DNA from 3 places in the Streptomyces sp. NPDC053048 genome. Region 1 is predicted to be linked to each of the others. Evidence: riboswitches for the same ligand, from Rfam matches in the RefSeq annotation. Region 1 holds a riboswitch; each other region holds the start of a gene.
What was found. A riboswitch is a leader RNA that binds a small molecule or an ion and turns the genes downstream of it on or off. The one in region 1 is predicted to bind thiamine pyrophosphate.
Positions count from the first base shown of each region.

Region 2: it holds a riboswitch for thiamine pyrophosphate, as region 1 does, so the genes downstream of both, ACIG36_RS30205 (thiamine ABC transporter substrate binding subunit) here and thiC (phosphomethylpyrimidine synthase ThiC) in region 1, are expected to answer to the same signal.
Region 3: it holds a riboswitch for thiamine pyrophosphate, as region 1 does, so the genes downstream of both, thiO (glycine oxidase ThiO) here and thiC (phosphomethylpyrimidine synthase ThiC) in region 1, are expected to answer to the same signal.

Region 1 covers NZ_JBITZS010000007.1:419,651-423,968, forward strand. The annotation lists gene thiC (phosphomethylpyrimidine synthase ThiC) at 7-1,779, opposite strand; TPP riboswitch at 1,775-1,912, opposite strand; gene ACIG36_RS21275 (YibE/F family protein) at 1,974-3,275, shown strand; gene ACIG36_RS21280 (SsgA family sporulation/cell division regulator) at 3,479-3,925, opposite strand.
Region 2 covers NZ_JBITZS010000013.1:82,134-86,451, forward strand. The annotation lists gene ACIG36_RS30200 (ABC transporter permease) at 1-1,073, opposite strand, end outside; gene ACIG36_RS30205 (thiamine ABC transporter substrate binding subunit) at 1,049-2,140, opposite strand; TPP riboswitch at 2,136-2,241, opposite strand; gene rlmN (23S rRNA (adenine(2503)-C(2))-methyltransferase RlmN) at 2,289-3,398, opposite strand; gene ACIG36_RS30215 (phosphatidate cytidylyltransferase) at 3,602-4,318, opposite strand, start outside.
Region 3 covers NZ_JBITZS010000001.1:794,538-798,855, forward strand. The annotation lists gene pknB (Stk1 family PASTA domain-containing Ser/Thr kinase) at 1-116, opposite strand, end outside; gene ACIG36_RS03890 (thiazole synthase) at 230-1,024, opposite strand; gene thiS (sulfur carrier protein ThiS) at 1,033-1,257, opposite strand; gene thiO (glycine oxidase ThiO) at 1,254-2,450, opposite strand; TPP riboswitch at 2,448-2,560, opposite strand; gene ACIG36_RS03905 (NAD(P)/FAD-dependent oxidoreductase) at 2,713-3,939, shown strand; gene ACIG36_RS03910 (Rv2175c family DNA-binding protein) at 4,030-4,318, shown strand, end outside.

The DNA of each region.
Region 1 (4,318 bases):
GGCCGGCTACTCCGCGATCGGCAGGTAGACGCGGTTGCCCGCGGCCGCGAACTCCTTGGACTTCTGGGCCATCCCGGCCGCCGCGTCCGCGTCCACCGCCAGGTCACCGCCGTGCTCACGACGGATGTCCTGCGAGATCTTCATCGAACAGAACTTCGGGCCGCACATCGAGCAGAAGTGCGCCGTCTTCGCCGGCTCCGCCGGCAGCGTCTCGTCGTGGAAGGCGCGCGCGGTGTCCGGGTCGAGCGCCAGGTTGAACTGGTCCTCCCAGCGGAACTCGAACCGCGCGTCGGACAGCGCGTCGTCCCACTCCTGCGCCCCCGGGTGCCCCTTGGCGAGATCCGCCGCATGGGCCGCGATCTTGTAGGTGATGACGCCGGTCTTCACGTCGTCGCGGTCCGGCAGGCCCAGGTGCTCCTTGGGCGTGACGTAGCAGAGCATCGCCGTGCCCCACCAGGCGATCATCGCCGCGCCGATGCCGGAGGTGATGTGGTCGTACGCCGGCGCGACGTCCGTCGTCAGGGGTCCGAGCGTGTAGAACGGCGCCTCCTCGCAGATCTCCTGCTGGAGGTCCACGTTCTCCTTGATCTTGTGCATCGGGACGTGCCCCGGGCCCTCGATCATCGTCTGCACGTTGTGCCGCTTGGCGATCCGGTTGAGCTCGCCCAGCGTGCGCAGCTCGGCGAACTGCGCCTCGTCGTTGGCGTCCGCGATCGAGCCGGGGCGCAGCCCGTCGCCGAGCGAGTACGTCACGTCGTAGGCGGCGAGGATCTCGCAGAGCTCCTCGAAGTTGGTGTAGAGGAAGTTCTCCTTGTGGTGCGCCAGGCACCACGCGGCCATGATCGACCCGCCGCGGGAGACGATGCCGGTCTTGCGGCGCGCGGTCAGCGGTACGTACGGCAGGAGCACGCCCGCGTGCACCGTCATGTAGTCGACGCCCTGCTCGGCCTGCTCGACGACCGTGTCCTTGTAGATCTCCCAGGTGAGCTCCTCGGCCTTGCCGTCGACCTTCTCGAGGGCCTGGTAGAGGGGCACGGTGCCGATCGGCACGGGGGAGTTGCGCAGCACCCACTCGCGCGTGGTGTGGATGTTGCGGCCGGTGGAGAGGTCCATGACCGTGTCGGCGCCCCAGCGGGTCGCCCAGGTCATCTTCTCCACCTCCTCCTCGATGGAGGAGGTGACGGCGGAGTTGCCGATGTTGGCGTTCACCTTGACCAGGAACTTCTTGCCGATGATCATCGGCTCGATCTCCGGGTGGTTGACGTTCGCCGGCAGCACGGCGCGGCCGGCCGCGATCTCCTCGCGGACGGTCTCGGGAGAGACGTTCTCCCGGAGGGCCACGTACTCCATCTCCGCGGTGATCTCACCGCGGCGCGCGTACGCGAGCTGGGTCACCGCGGCGCCGTCCCGGCCCCGGCGGGGCAGGCGCGGGCGGCCCGGGAAGACCGCGTCGAGGTTCTTCAGCCCGCCGCGCGGCGAGGTGTGCTTGATGCCGTCGTCCTCCGGGCGCATGGGGCGCCCGGCGTACTCCTCCGTGTCGCCGCGGCCGATGATCCAGTTCTCCCGGAGCGGCGCCAGGCCGCGCCGGACGTCCGTCTCGATCGCCGCGTCGGTGTACGGGCCGGAGGTGTCGTACAGCCGTACGTCCCGTCCGTTGGTGAGGTGCACCCGTCGCACCGGAACCCGCAGGTCCGGCCGCGAACCCGTCACATAGTCCTTGTGCCAGCCGATCCGCTCGGCGGATCCGTCGGCAGACATGCGTGCATCCTGCGAGGTCATGAGACCAGTAACTCCCTACGCCGGCATTACCCGGTACCAGGTTCGGCGGTCGGCGCAGCGGTGTCCGTACGTCGATCCGTACGGAGTTCAGCGCCCTCTCAGCCCGGTGCTCCGAGCTCCCGCGATTGCAAAGGTGGCACCACGCTAGCGCCTTCCCCGGCGGAAGGACCAGTGGGGCTTGCGATGATGCCCGGGTGACAAGCACCAACCACTCCCCCCACGGTCACTCGCACGGCCATTCGCACAGCCATGGCCCACCGACCCCGGTTTCGTCGCATTTGCGCAAGGTGATCGCGGCCGTTCTCATCCCGTTCGCTGCCGCGGTCGTGACGGGCCTGATCGTCCTCTGGCCGGGTGGCGCCCCACCGCACCCGCACAGCGGACTGGGCCTCGACCAGCAGACCGAGTCGGGACGGGTCGTCAAGCTCGAGGAGCAGGACTGCCCCAAGGGCGGCGGCCTGACGCCGCCACCGTCGCAACAGCAACAACAGGGGGCACCTCCTCCCCCCAGGGGCACGTGCGAGAAGGCGACCCTCGAAGTGACCTCGGGCAAGGACAAGGGGCATACGTTCACGGAGATCGTGCAGCCGGACGCCTCGCGCCGCTACGACGTGGGCCAGGAGGTCGTGCTCGCCTACGCGCCGAAGGCGCCGGAGAACCTGCGCTATTCGGTCACCGACGTGAACCGGACACTCCCCATGGCGCTGCTCGCCGGCATCTTCGCGCTCGCGGTGGTGCTCGTGGGACGGCTGCGCGGGATATTCGCGCTCGTGGCGCTGGTGATCAGCTTCGGCGTCCTGACGATGTTCATCCTGCCGGCCATCCTGCAGGGCTCCGAGCCCCTGCTGGTCGCGGTGATCGGCGGCAGCGCGATCATGCTGATCGCGCTGTACATGTGTCATGGCCTCAACGCCCGGACGTCCGTGGCGGTGCTCGGCACCCTGACGTCCCTGCTGGTCATCGGCCTGCTGGGGTCGTTCTTCATCGACTGGGCCCATCTGACGGGCAATACCGACGACCAGACCGGCCTGGTGCACGGCCTGTATCCGCAGATCGAGATCCGTGGTCTGCTGCTGGCCGGGATCATCATCGGCTCCCTGGGCGTGCTGGACGACGTCACGGTCACCCAGACCTCGGCGGTGTGGGAACTGAAGGAGGCGGATCCCACCGCGAATTGGCGCAAACTGTACGGCTCGGCCATGCGCATCGGGCGGGACCACATCGCCTCCGTGGTCAATACGCTGGTACTGGCGTACGCGGGCGCCTCCCTGCCGCTGCTGCTGTTGTTCTCGATCGCGGACAGCGGGGTGGGCACGGTGGCGACGAGCGAGATCGTCGCCGAGGAGATCGTCCGCACGTTGGTGGGCAGCATCGGCCTGGTGGCCTCGGTACCGGTGACGACCGTGCTGGCGGCGCTCGTTGTCAGTGCCGACCGGCACACTGCGGGCAAGGGTCGGGGGCGGTCGCGCGGCGGCAGGCGTCGGCGCGCGAAGTGAGCTGACGGCAGGCTGCCGGTGGTCGGTGGGGGGCCACCGGTGGTCGGCCCGGGAACGGCAGCGTGGGGAGCGGCAGCGGCGGCGATGGTCCGGAGATCCCTCCGGCCACCGGCGTCCGCGCCCCGGGGTGCGGCACCGCGCGCCGGGCGGGTGCCGGTCGAGTGGATCGGGCAGGACGGCGGGGTTCCGGGCCGGGCGGCCCGTTAACCGGCGTTCTGACCCTCCGGGTTGCCGGCGAGGATGCTGTCGAGCGCCGCAGCGAGCTCGTAGTCGAAGTCGGCGACCGTGCGCTCCTCCCCGAGCGGGGCCACGCGGTCGGTGCGGTCGAGGAAGGCCACCAGTGGCGCCGCGCCCGCCCGGAACAGCGCGCCCTCCCCGCCCACTTGCAGCCGGATGAAGACGTCCGACAGGTGCTGGGAGGAGGCGGGGGCGATGTGCACATCGCCCTCGCCGGAGGGCTGGCTCAGCCCGTCGAGCAGCAGCTCCCGGGCGAAGGCCCAGGTGACCGGGGCATCGCCGGGGAGGTGGAAGGTGAACTTCACCGCGTACGGGTCGCTGCTGTCGTAGCCCAGCTCCACCGGGATCCGGAAGGACAGCTCCTCGGAGACGAGGAACGTCATGACCACTTCTGCCTGAACTGTGTCGCGCATCGCCCAATGCCCCGTCTTCGTCGGTTTGGCAGGGATTGAAGCCTGATGGCCCCAATGACGCCATAGTCTGACAAGAACGCCCAGTGGATCACAAGGAGTGATTTTCCAGTTACTCATGGAGACCGAGGGTGAGCATACGAGCTCTCCGACTCTGGAGCGTAGCGACTCGACTACTGGGCGGAGTCGTAACGGGGGATTTGCTGGCACGGAACGGCCGAGAACTGGCCAAAGTGGCCCGAGGGCACACGGATTACCGTTTGGGTCCACGGGTCGGGCGTTCACGTTGACGGAGAGATGTTGACGGGAGAGATAACTCCCCGCCTTCCGCTTCGTTGAGTTGGTGCGAGCGGACACCGGCCGACGGCGTGGGCGACGCTGCCTGCCGGTGAGGAC
Region 2 (4,318 bases), on a different contig from region 1:
CCCGGCGAGGCCAGGGCGCGGTAGTAGGCGAGCCCGAAGCCGTCCGGCCCGTCGAAGGACCGCAGGAGGAGCACCAGCAGCGGCAGCAGCACCAGCAGTGCGACGACGGCCAGCACGCAGGCCAGGAGCGTCCACTGGGCAGCGCCCCGCGGGCGGCGGACGGTGCCGCGGGCGTCGACCAGCCGCAGCGTCGCCTCGCGCCGCCGCACGGTCCAGGAGTGGACACCCAGCAGCGCGGCCACGGCCACGAACTGCACGAGGGTGAGCACGGCGGCGGTGGGCAGGTCGAGGAGCTGCGCGGTCTGCTGGTAGATCTCCACTTCCAGCGTGGCGTAGCGCGGCCCGCCGAGGATCTGGACGACGCCGAAGGAGGTGAAGGTGAAGAGGAAGACCATCAGGGCGGCGGCGGCCACCGCCGGGGCCAGCGCGGGCAGCGTCACCCGGCGCCAGGCGGCGAGGCGGCCGGCGCCCAGGACGCGCGCCGCCTCCTCCTGCCGCGGGTCCAGCTGGGCCCACAGGCCGCCGACGGTCCGTACGACGACGGCGTAGTTGAAGAAGACGTGGCCCAGCAGGATCGCCCAGACCGTGGTGTCCAGCCGCACGCCCCACAGCTCGTCCAGCATGCCGCCGCGCCCCAGCAGGGCCAGGAAGGCCGAGCCGGCGACGACGGTCGGCAGCACGAAGGGGACGGTGACCACGGCCCGCAGCAGCCGTTTGCCGGGGAAGTCGAAGCGCGCGAAGACGTACGCGCCGGGGAGCGCGAGGGCGAGGGTGAGCGCCGTGGAGGCGGCCGCCTGCCAGGTGGTGAACCACAGGACGTCGCCGATGCGCGGGTCGCCGACGACCTCGCCGATGCGGGCGAGGTGCCAGCCGCCGTCGTCCTTGAGGCCGCGGCCGACGATGGAGGCGACGGGGTAGGCGAAGAGGAGCCCGAAGAAGGCGAGCGGCAGCGCCATCAGGGCGAGCCGCGTCGCCGTCCGCCGGGGGCCGCCGCCTGTGCGGGCGGCGGCGTCGCGGGGTGCCGCCCCGGCCGGGGCCTCTTCGGGAGCTACTTCAGGACGAGCGAGGACCATTCCTTGACCCACTGGTCGCGGTTCTTGGCGATCTTCTCCGGGGCGAGGGTCCCGGGGCCGGCGACCTCGGCGCCGTACTTGGTGAAGACCTCGGGCAGAGCGGCGTCGTCACGGGCCGGCTTGACGAACATCTGCAGCGGCATGTCCTCCTGGAACTTCTTGCTCAGCAGGAAGTCGAGGAGGGCCTTGCCGCCCTCGGGGTTCTTCGCACCCTTCAGCAGCCCGGCGAACTCGATCTGCCGGAAGCAGGTGCCGGTGGCGACGCCCGTCGGGCCCTCCTTGGGCGCCGGCGTGACGCCGAGCACCTCGGCGGGCGGGCTGGAGGCATAGGAGACGACGAGGGGCTTGTCGCCCTTGGCCTTCTTTCCGGCGGCGGAGCCGGAGAAGCGGTCGTTGTAGGCCTGCTCCCAGCCGTCGACGACCTCGACGCCGTTGGCCTTGAGCTTCTTCCAGTAGTCCTGCCAGCCGTCGTCGCCGTACTTCGCGACGGTGGCGAGCTGGAAGGCGAGGCCGGGAGAGGAGGTCGCGGCGTTCTCGGTGACCAGGAGGTTCTTGTACTCCGGCTTGACCAGGTCGTCGAAGGACTTCGGCGGCTCGAGCCTGCGGTCGGCGAAGTAGGCCCGGTCGTAGTTGACGCAGATGTCGCCGGTGTCGACGGGTGTGACGCGGTGCTTGCCGTCGTCGAGGCGGAGCTTGTCCGGGACGCGGCCCAGGTCCTTGGCCTCGTACGGCTCGAACAGGTCGTTGTCGAGGGCCCGGGAGAGCAGGGTGTTGTCGACGCCGAAGAGGACGTCGCCCTGCGGGTGGCCCTTGGAGAGGATCGCCTGGTTGACGGTCCGGCCGGCGTCGCCGCTCTTGAGGACCTTGACCGTGTAGCCGGTCCGCGCGGTGAACTCCGCGAGGACGTCCTTGGACGCGGCGAAGGAGTCGTGCGCGACCAGGGTGACGGTCCGGCTCTTCGACTCCCCCGAGCCCTTGTCGTCCGAGCCCCCGCAGGCCGCGAGGACGGGCAGGCCCAGGGCGGCCGCGGCGGCCGCGCCGAGGGCACGCCGGAGGGTGGTGTTCATGGTGGTGCTGACTCCCTACGCCGGTACTAACCGGATCAGGTCCGAGGGTCTGCGGGCCGTGCCGCACTCTCAGCGCTCGCTGCGCTCCCCTGTCGGATTGTTCATTTGTGCGAATGCTCGCTTGTGCGAGTGATGCAGGTGGACAGTATCAGCGCTCGGTGGCGGCCAGCTGCCCGCACGCCCCGTCGATCTCCTGCCCGCGGGTGTCGCGCACGGTCACCGGCACCCCGTGCGCGGCGATCGCCTGGACGAACGCGCGCTCGTCCTCGGGGCGGGAGGCCGTCCACTTCGAGCCGGGCGTGGGGTTGAGCGGGATGAGGTTGACGTGCACCCGCTTGCCCTTGAGGAGCCGGCCCAGCAGGTCACCGCGCCAGGCCTGGTCGTTGATGTCCCGGATCAGGGCGTACTCGATGGAGATCCGGCGGCCGGACTTCTCCGCGTACTCCCACGCGGCGTCCAGCACCTCGCGGACCTTCCAGCGGGTGTTGACCGGCACCAGGGTGTCGCGCAGCTCGTCGTCGGGCGCGTGCAGCGAGACCGCGAGGCGGCACTTGAAGCCCTCGTCCGCGAAGCGGTGCATGGCCGGGACCAGGCCGACGGTGGAGACGGTGATGCCGCGCTGCGACAGGCCCAGGCCGTCGGGCTCGGGGTCGGTCAGCCGGCGGATGGCGCCGACGACGCGCTTGTAGTTGGCCAGCGGCTCGCCCATGCCCATGAAGACGATGTTGGACAGCCGGGCGGGGCCGCCGGGGACCTCGCCGTCGCGCAGGGCGCGCATGCCGTCGACGATCTGGTGCACGATCTCGGCCGTGGACAGATTGCGGTCCAGGCCCGCCTGGCCGGTGGCGCAGAACGGGCAGTTCATGCCGCAGCCCGCCTGGGAGCTGATGCACATGGTGACCCGGTCGGGGTAGCGCATCAGGACGGACTCGACGAGCTTGCCGTCGTGCAGGCGCCACAGGGTCTTGCGGGTCGTGTCGTCGTCGCACGAGATGTGCCGCACGACGCTCATCAGCTCCGGCAGCAGTTCGCCCGCGAGCTTCTCGCGGGCGGCGGCCGGGATGTCCGTCCAGGCCGCCGGGTCGTGCGCGTAGCGGGCGAAGTAGTGCTGGGACAGCTGCTTCGCGCGGAAGGGCTTCTCACCGATCGCGGCGACGGCCTCCCGGCGCTCGGCGGGGCTGAGGTCGGCGAGGTGGCGCGGGGGCAGCTTGGCCCCGCGGGGGGCGACGAACGTCAGTTCTCCGGGCGCGGGGGCCATGAGCGGAAACTCCTCATTGCGACGAGAGCGGATGGTCTCCGCATGTCGCGGAGCCGGCGGCAGGACGGTGCCGGAACCCGAAGATTTCCCTGGGACACCCCCGCGGTCGCGGGGCCGGAAAAGGGCCCGTCGCACGGCGACGAGCCCTTCCAGGGTACCTGGCCCGCTCCGGACCGGGCCGGGCCGAGGTGATCGAGCAGATGTCAGGCGGAGCCCACGAACGCCACCATCAGCAGCCACACCACCGGTGCCGTCGGCAGCAGGGAGTCCAGCCGGTCCATGATCCCTCCGTGGCCCGGCAGCAGGGAGCCCATGTCCTTGATGCCCAGATCCCGCTTGATCATGGATTCGCCCAGGTCGCCCAGCGTGGCGCTGATCGCGACCGCGAAGCCCAGCAGCAGGCCCTGCCACCACACTCCGTCGTCGATCAGGAACTGCATGCACAGCGCGCCCGCCACCATCGCGAACGCCACCGCGCCGAGCAGGCCCTCGCGGGTCTTGCCGGGGCTGATGCGCGGGGCCAGCTTGTGCCGGCCGAAGCGCCAGCCCACCGCGTACGCCCCGGTGTCGCTGACGACCGTCAGGATCAGGAACGTCAGCACCCGCCAGGCGCCGTCGCCGGCGGCCAGCATCAGTGCCACGAAGGTGGCGAGGAACGGCACGTAGAAGGCGGCGAAGATGCCCGCCGTGACGTCCTTGAGGTAGTCGTCCGGCGACTCCGTCATCCGCCACACGAGCACGGCGAGCGCGGTGAAGGCCATGGCCACCCACGCGCCCTCGGCGCCGTTGACGTAGCCCGCGACGGTCATCGCGGCACCGCCGATGGCGAGCGGCACCAGGGGAGCCTTGATGTCCTTGCGCTCGGCGAGCCGGGAGGTCAGCTCCCACAGCCCGACCACCACGGCGACGACGATCACGCC
Region 3 (4,318 bases), on a different contig from region 1:
CGGGTGTCCAGGGCACGGTAGACCGTGGCCATGCCGCCCACGGCCACCCGCGCCTCGACGCGGTAGCGGCCGTCGAGCAGGTGATCGACGAGGGGGTCCGGCAGGGTCGTATCCACGGCACACGAGTCTACGAGCCGTGGCGGGCGGCCCGGACGGCGTGCGCCTCGCTCACTCTTTCTATAGCCGAACGGTGACAGGACAGTGCCCGCTGAAGAAGGCCGGAGCCTGTTCAGAAGGCCGGGCGCTCCGGGTCGAGGTGCGCCATGCCCTCCGCGGGGGAGGAAGCCTCGGCGAAGTGGCGGCGCGGGATCCGCCCGGCCCGGTGGGCCAGCCGTCCGGCCTCCACCGCGTGCCGCATGGCCTCCGCCATCAGCACCGGCTCCTGCGCCCGCGTCACCGCCGAGGCGAGCATCACCGCCGCGCACCCCAGCTCCATGGCCAGTGCCGCGTCCGAGGCGGTGCCCGCGCCCGCGTCCAGGATCACCGGGACGCCCGCGCGCTCGGTGATCAGCTGGAAGTTGTGCGGGTTGCGGATGCCGAGCCCTGAGCCGATGGGCGCGCCCAGCGGCATGATCGCCGCACAGCCGACGTCCTCGAGCTTGCGGGCCAGCACCGGGTCGTCGTTGGTGTACGGCAGCACCGTGAAGCCGTCGTCGACCAGGATCTCGGCGGCGTCCAGCAGCTCGATCGGGTCCGGCAGCAGGGTGCGCTCGTCGGCGATCACCTCGAGCTTGACCCAGTCGGTGCCCAGCGCCTCGCGGGCCAGCCGGGCGGTGAGCACCGCCTCGCCCGCGGTGAAGCAGCCCGCCGTGTTCGGCAGCACCCGGATGCCGTGCCTCTCCAGGACGGACAGCACCGAGCCCCGCACGGTGGCGTCCAGGCGGCGCATGGCGACCGTGGTCAGCTCGGTGCCGGAGGCGATCAGGGCCCGCTCGAGCACCTCGAGGCTGGGCGCCCCGCCCGTGCCCATGATCAGCCGGGAGGTGAAGGGGGTGTCGGCGATGGTGAGCAGATCGTCTGCCATCGGAACGATCAGCCCCCCTGGACCGCGGTGAGGACCTCGACCCGGTCGCCGTGGCCGAGCGGGACGAACGGCCACTGGCCGCGCGGCACGACGGCCTCGTTCACGGCCGCCGCGACGCCGCCGCGCGCTGTGGTGAGCGTCGCCACGAGCCCGTCGAGGGTCGTCCCGGCGGGGACGTCGCGATGCTCGCCGTTGACGCTGATGGTGTGGATGATGACATCGCTGCCGGTCATGCGGGCTGCTCCTGGGATGGGGAAACCTCCCACGCCGCTGGGGCCGTGGGGGAGGGGGTGAAGCGTCGGGGAGAGAACGGACGGGCCTCTTCCGGCAGCTGCCCGGTGGTCAGCACCTCGGCCATCACGTCCCCGGTGACGGGGGTGAGCAGCACGCCGTTGCGGTGGTGGCCGGTGGCCGTCAGCAGCCCCGGCAGGGCGGTGGGGCCCAGCAGCGGGGCGTTGTCGGGCGAGCCGGGCCGCAGCCCGGCGCGGGTCTCCACCAGCGGCAGTTCGGTGATGCCGGGGACGAGCTCGTGGGCGTCGCGCAGCAGCTCGTAGACGCCGCCCGCGGTGACGGTGGTGTCCCAGCCGAGCTCTTCGCTGGTGGCGCCGACGACCAGCTCGCCGTTCTCGCGCGGCACCAGGTACACCGGCCCGCCGCGCACCACGGCCCGTACGGTCCGGGAGAGGAAGGGCCGGTAGGCCTCCGGCACGCGCAGCCGCAGGATCTGGCCCTTGACCGGGCGGACCGGCGGCAGGACGTCCTCGGGCAGGCCCGCGAGGCCGCCGCTGAGGCTGCCCGCCGCCAGCACCGTCTGCCCGGCGGCGACGCGGGTGCCGTCGTCCAGTTCGGCGCCCGTGGCGCGGTCGCCGCAGAGCAGGGCGCGCACCACCGACCGGCGGTGGAAGACCACCCCGGCCCGCTCACAGGCCGTCAGCAGGGCGCGGCACAGGCGCCGGGGATCGGTCTGGTGGTCGCCGAGCGCGTGGAGCCCGCCGCGTACGCCCGGCGCCAGCATCGGCTCCAGCCGGCGGCACTCGCGCCCGGACAGCCAGCGCGCCTGAAGGCCGCAGCGCAGCTGCAGCTCGTGCAGCTCGCGCAGGTGCGCCCGGTCGTCGGCGTCGAAGGCGACGGCCAGGGTGCCGCAGGCGCGGTAGCCGGTCTCCTGGCCGCTGGCCTCCTCCAGCTCGGCCGTGAACGCCGGATAGCGGCGCGCGGAGGCGAGGTTGAGGGCGAGCAGCGTCTGCTCGCCGTAGTGCAGTTCGGTGACGGCGGCCAGCATCCCGGCCGCCACCTGCGCCGCGCCGCCGCCGGGCGCGGGGTCGGCGACGGCCGTGCGCAGGCCGCGCTGGGCGGCGCGCCAGGCCGTGACCAGGCCGATGACGCCGCCGCCGATGACCAGGACGTCATGGGTGTGCCGCGCGTGCATGGGCTTCCAGCCCCTCCCTTCGCCGGCATGACCCGGATCAGGTTCGTACGGTCGGAGGCCGTCCAGCCTCCCTCTCAGCCCGGTGCGTCCGGGCTCCCGCGAGTGCTTGCAGCGGCCACCCTAGTACGCGCCGCGCGGGGCCCGGAAGGGCGGGCCACGCGCCGTCGGCGGGCTTCCGGCCCTCAAACATCGTGACGCTGTGTCAGAGGTCTCGTCACCCGTTGCTCCGGACCGGGTGCGCCGCCGTCCTACAGTTGATCGTGTGAGCGAGCAGACGAACACCTCCAGTGACCGGCGCGTCGTCATCGTCGGCGCGGGCATGGCCGGGGTGCAGACCGCCGTCGCCCTGCGCGAGCAGGGCTGGGACGGCGCGATCTCCCTGCTGGGCGCCGAGCCCCATCCGCCCTACGACCGTCCCCCGCTGTCCAAGTCCGTCCTCCTCGGCAAGGCCGAGGGATCCGCCTTCGAGGTGGACTTCGGCTCGCTGGGCATCGACCTCGAGCTCGGCCGGGAGGCCACCGGCCTGCGGGCGGACGAGCACGTGCTGGAGACCACGCGGGGGCCCGTGCCCTACGACGTGCTGGTCGTCGCCACCGGCGCCGACCCGATCGCGCTGCCCGGCAGCGAGCACGTGCGCGGCGTCCACGTCCTGCGCACCCTGGACGACGTGGAGGGGCTGCGGCCGGTCCTCGCCGGCCGGCACGACGTCGTCGCGGTCGGGGCCGGCTGGATCGGCGCCGAGTTCGCGACCGCCGCGCGCGAGGCCGGCTGCCGGGTGACCGTGGTCGAGGCCGCGGACCGGCCGCTGGCCGGCGCCATGCCGGCCGAGGTCGCCGCCCACATGGTCGACTGGTACGCCCACAGCGGCGCCCGGCTGGTGACCGGCGCCCGGGTGGCGTCCGTGGAGGAGGGCGCGGTCGTGCTCGACGACGGCACCCGCCTGGCCGCGGACGCGGTGGTCGTCGGCATCGGCGCCCGGCCCGCCACGGGCTGGCTGGCCGGCTCCGGCATCGAGCTCGCGGCGGATCGTTCCGTCGTCACCGACGACCGGCTGCGCACCTCCCTGCCGGACGTCTACGCCGTCGGCGACTGCGCCTCCTTCCCGTCCGCCCGCTACGGCGAGCGGCTGCTGGTCCACCACTGGGACAACGCCCTGCAGGGCCCGCGGACCGTCGCCGCGAACATCGTCCACGGGCCCGCCGAGGGGCCGGTCTACGACCCGGTGCCCTACTTCTGGTCCGAGCAGTTCGGGCGCTTCGTGCAGTACGCCGGGCACCACTCGGGCGCCGACGAGCTGGTCTGGCGCGGTGACCCCACCGGGGCCGCGTGGACGGTGTGCTGGCTGCGCTCGGGTGTCCTGGTGGCCCTGCTGGCCGTCGGCCGGCCGCGGGATCTGGCGCAGGGCCGCAAGCTCATCGAGAAGGGCGCCGCGCTGGACCGCTCGAAGGCCGCCGACGCCTCCGTCCCGCTGAAGGCCGCCGCCCTCTGAGGGCCGGTGGGGTGACCTCGGGGGCGGTTCCCGGACCGGCTCGGGTCAACCCGGCTACCGACTGTCAGTCCCGGATGGCAGGCTTGTCCCGTGACCGAGATTGACGCAAAGACCGATGCTCTCGTCCCCGCCTGGCTCAACCTGCCCGACATCGCCGAAAAGCTCGATGTCGAGGTGACGCGCGTCCGGCAGCTGGTCAAGGAGGGCCAGCTGATCGCCGTGCGCCGTGGCGAGAACCGAGTGCTCATGGTGCCCGCCGACTTCATCGGCGAGGGAAAGGTCGTCAAGGGCCTCGCCGGGACCTTGACGCTGCTGAGGGACGACGGCTTCAGCGACGAGGAGATGCTGGAGTGGCTCTTCACCCCGGACCCGACCCTGC